Regions from separate parts of the Salinibacter grassmerensis genome, predicted to be linked through region 1. Evidence: riboswitches for the same ligand, from Rfam matches in the RefSeq annotation. Region 1 holds a riboswitch; the other holds the start of a gene.
What was found. A riboswitch is a leader RNA that binds a small molecule or an ion and turns the genes downstream of it on or off. The one in region 1 is predicted to bind thiamine pyrophosphate.

Region 1 (2,199 bases):
GAGTAGAGCACCTCCAGGTTGTCGTGGTCGGCCGACAGATGGTCGAGGGTCTCCCGGTACATGATGTCTTCCTGGGTGCGCTCTCCGTAGAGGAACGCGGCCCGGCCGCTGCCCTCGCTCAGGTATTGCTTGAGCATCGCAATCATCGGGGTGATGCCCGTCCCAGTCGAGAGGAAGACCACGTCTCGACTGAGGCTCTGCAGGTGGAGGTTACCGCTGGGCTTGGTGACCGTGATCTGGTCCCCGACCGACCGGTCGTGCATCCAGGTCGAGGCGGTGCCGTCCTCGTAGCGCTTGATGCCAAGGGCCAGGGCGCCGGTGCCCGGCAGGTTCACGGGCGTGTAGGGCCGCCCAACGGTGTCTCCGTCCTGCTCAAACTCGATGACGACGTGCTGACCGGGCTGGTAGGAGAAGGTGTGGTCCTCCGCCTCAAGCACAAACTGCTTGACCCGAGGGGTCATTTGGTGAATGGAAGTAAGAGTGGTCTCTAGCGTGTCGGAAGCCATACTTGAAGGACTTTTGCGTGGACGAACTGCTGAAAAGAAAAAGGGAGCGGGTGGCTCTACGTCAAGGAAATCGCCCGACAGGGAATACTCCGAGTGTACTGAGGAGCTGTACTAACCCTGTTGCGTGGGCCGAGGTACCATCCCGCCCAGGGGGCTCTCAAGGGCGCTGAACGGCAGCCAAAACCATTGTCGTTCTCGCGGGGCAGTGACCGAAACTAGGAAGAGCCCCGAAAACGACAACACGAGATTTCAGTAGGCGTGGCCTTAATTTTGCTTTTGCAAAATAATAGTTTTCGAATTCCAGAGTGCTCTTTTCCGAGAAGAGACAACGGAGGTGACCCAGAAAGATTCCGTGGGCTAAAAGATTTTGGGCGCTTAGTTAAGTTGTTGTGTGCCAATCTTCCGGACACGTGGATATGCCTACGGAGTCTCCCACTCGAGGTCGCGGCGACACGTTGATGGGGCACAGCGGCGTGCCGTCGCCGGACGGAGTCCTACAGTCTCTCCGTCTGTAGCCAGACCGCCCTCCTGGTGCTAAAGAAATTTTCCTCTGGGTTGGCGTTGACGTCGCCCCGAGTACATCCTAACATGCACTTATGGTACGCGCTAGGGGTGCCTCGACGATTGGCCTGCAGCCAACGCAGCGCAGTTGAGGCTGAGATCAGACCCTTTGAACCTGACCCGGTTCGCACCGGCGTAGGGAATCGTTTTGGCTCGTCCCCTCTTCGCTCACGGCCGTGGGCCGGGGGAGGCACTGCTGGCGCTCCTTTTCACCAATCGCCAGCACAACCTCCGTTCCCACAATGGACACGATTCGCCTGGGGCTTGAGTGGTTCTTGAACCCGGACCACACCCCTCTTCTTCTCGCGAAAGAACACGGCTGGCTCGAAGATGCCGGCCTTAATCTCGAGGTCATCGAGCCGGAGGAGCACCTCGACGCCGTCGGTGCCATCGAAGATGGAGACATGGACGTGGCGGTGACCGAGCCGCTCCACCTCGTCGAGGACCGTGCTGCCGGCCGACCAGTCGTTGGCTTCACGCGGTTCCTTCACACCAACGGCGGGGTCATGTACCGCCCGGACGCCGGTATTGAGCGCCCCCGAGACCTCGCAGGCGCGCGCCTGCAATATCCTGGGGCCCCCGGCCCCGGCGGCCCCGCCATCGCCGGCTCAATGGTCGAGGCCGACGGCGGGGCATACGACCCCGACACGTTTACGCCGGTCGACTATGGCTTCTACCACACCGACGCATTAATCGACGGAGAGGCCGACGCGGCCACACTGGCCTTCTACAACTTCGAGCTCGTAGAGGCGGCCCACCGGGGCCTCGACGCGGAGTTTTTCGCCCTCAAGAACTGGGGCATCCCGGACTTCTGCCAGCTCGTCTTGATCACCACCCCCCGACCGGCTTGAGGAGCGCCGGGACGCCTTCGCCCGCCTCGTCAACGTGATGCGTCGCGGCATTGACCTCCTCCATCAGCGTCCGGAGGAGGCGCGGGCCGTCTACGCGCGTCGCACCGGGGCGGACCTGGAGGACAAGCAGACGGACGCAATCTTCGGGGCCACCCTGCCCTGCTTCACGTACGACCTGTCGATGACGCCCCAGTACTACGAGCAGCTGGAGGCCTGGATGACGAGTCGCGACCTGATCGACAGCCGCCCTGGGAAAGAGGCGTACTGGACAAATACACTCG
Region 2 (2,199 bases), 460 kb from region 1:
TTTGGATACCCCTTCGTCATTGTCCGCTTCCGTGAGGGCGACCGGCTCGTTCCCGTTCAGGCCTCGCCCGACGTGTCCACGCATCTTCCCGACCCGCCAACCTTCGACGTGGCGGGCGAAGGCGTCGTGGCCACGGCCTTCCGGGAGGGGGACACGGCTGTGTTCGACGACCTGGAGGCCCTCGACAATGCCGTCGACTACGGGGCCGTACGGGCCACGGCCGTCGTGCCAATTGGGGGGCACGGCACCATCTCGGTCGCGTCCCTGGACGCCGGGGCCATCGCGAACTTCGACCGCCGCCTGATCGAGATTCTCTCGACCTACGCCGCCCTCGTGCTCGGGCGGATCGAATACGAGGGCGAGCTTGTCTCGGCCAAAGAGGAGGCCGAGCGCCTGAACCGGATGAAGAGCGCCTTCCTCGCCAACATGAGCCACGAGATCCGGACCCCACTGACCTCGATCATCGGGTTCGCCGAGGTGATCGGGGACGAGGCCACGAGCCTGTCGGAATACTCGGGCTCGCCCTCCGACGCCGTCACCACTCTCGATCAGTTTGCCAGCCTCATCGAAGAGAGCGGACACCGCCTGCTCGAGACGCTCGACACGGTGCTCAACCTCTCGCGGCTGGAGGCCGGGGAGATGGAACTCGACTGCAGCCCACTGGACCTGGCGGACGAGGCGATGGAGGCCGCCGATCTATTCAAACCCGAGGCACGCACAATGGGCATCGACCTGAACGTGGAGACGTCCGGCGCCCCTCTTCGGGCCTGCGTCGACGAGGGCGGCCTGCGAATTGCCCTCCAGAACCTGATCTCCAACGCGCTGAAGTATACCGAGGAGGGCGGCGCGGTCCACATCCGGGCCGGCAGCGAAGGAGAGGACGTGGTCCTGGAGATCGAGGACACCGGCGTCGGCATGGACCCGGACCGTGTGCCGGAGCTCTTCGAGCCGTTCCGCCAGGAGTCGGAAGGCCCCGGGCGGACGTACGAGGGCACGGGCCTCGGCCTGGCCGTTACGAAGCAGGCGATCGAGCAGATGGGCGGCACCATCGAGGTGGAGACCGCGAAGGGGGAGGGCAGCTGCTTCACCGTGCGGTTTCCCGCGGCGGACTCCCCGGATCGGGCTTAGCGACGCGTCCGTGAGGGCTTCGGAGAAAGGTTTTGGAAATTTACCCGACACAGGCGCCGGTCGGTGCTCGCACGGTAGATGCTCTCCACTCTCCTGCGTATCGTTGAGAACGAAGCTAGGGGTGTTCGGCGCCACACGGCGGCCGGGCTGAGAAAGTCCCTCCGAACCTGATCCGGGTCATGCCGGCGCAGGAAAGCACACATCTTTTCCGTCTTTCCGTGGGCGTCGTTGCCCCTGGCTTCGCCCCCCTTTCGTTCCGCACCCACCCTGCGAAGCCATCGTCATGGACCTGACTGCCCCTCTCGACACCCGTGCCTTCTCGGTGCCTCCCTTTGCGGCGGCCTGCCTAGACCACGCCGACGACACGTGGACGGAGGCCTTCGACCACCCGTTCGTCCACGCCCTGGCCGAGGGCACGCTGGACCCGGACACCTTTAAGTTCTACCAGATGCAGGACGCGCGCTACCTGGAGGCGTTCGCCGACGCCACCTCCCTCCTTTCCACCCGCTGTGCGGACCCGGACGACAAGCTCTGGTTCATTGACGCGGCCCGCCTCGCGATCGTCGTCGAGGGGGAGCTCCACGAAGGCTACGGCGAGGAGCTCGGGTACGGCCCGTCGGACATTCGCCAGCTCCAGTTGACTCCAAACAACCGTGCCTACCAGAACCACATGATCGATCGGGCCCAGCGCGGCACGCTCGTGGAGGGGACGGCCGCCATCGCGCCCTGTCCCTGGCTGTACATAGAGCTCGGCCAGCGCCTCGAGCGCGAGATGGGCGAGATTCCCGAGGATCACCCCTACGCCGAGTGGCTTGCCATGTACCGCGATCCGGAGTTCAACGAGTACATGGCCAACCTGCTAGGGCGCCTGCAGCGATTCGCCGACGCGGCCGACGAGACCGCCCGGAGCCGGGCCCAGACGGCGTTCACCACGAGCGTCCGCTACGAGTGGATGTTCTGGGACCAGGCCTGGAATCGGCAGGAGTGGCCCGTGTAGTGGGGACTCCGTCCGCGCTGGGGTCGGAAGCAGACAGAAGATCAGAGAATAGACGTTTGCGGAGACCAGCGCGC

Region 2: another riboswitch for thiamine pyrophosphate. It lies ahead of tenA (thiaminase II); the one in region 1 lies ahead of OJB03_RS03085 (ABC transporter substrate-binding protein).

Annotation. Positions count from the first base shown of each region.
Region 1 is NZ_CAMTTF010000001.1:808,561-810,759, reverse strand. Features, by position in the region: gene OJB03_RS03090 (ferredoxin--NADP reductase) at 1-506, opposite strand, end outside; TPP riboswitch at 1,105-1,226, shown strand; gene OJB03_RS03085 (ABC transporter substrate-binding protein) at 1,310-1,918, shown strand; gene OJB03_RS03080 (hypothetical protein) at 1,956-2,199, shown strand, end outside.
Region 2 is NZ_CAMTTF010000001.1:347,871-350,069, reverse strand. Features, by position in the region: gene OJB03_RS01310 (PAS domain-containing sensor histidine kinase) at 1-1,128, shown strand, start outside; TPP riboswitch at 1,236-1,339, shown strand; gene tenA (thiaminase II) at 1,412-2,125, shown strand.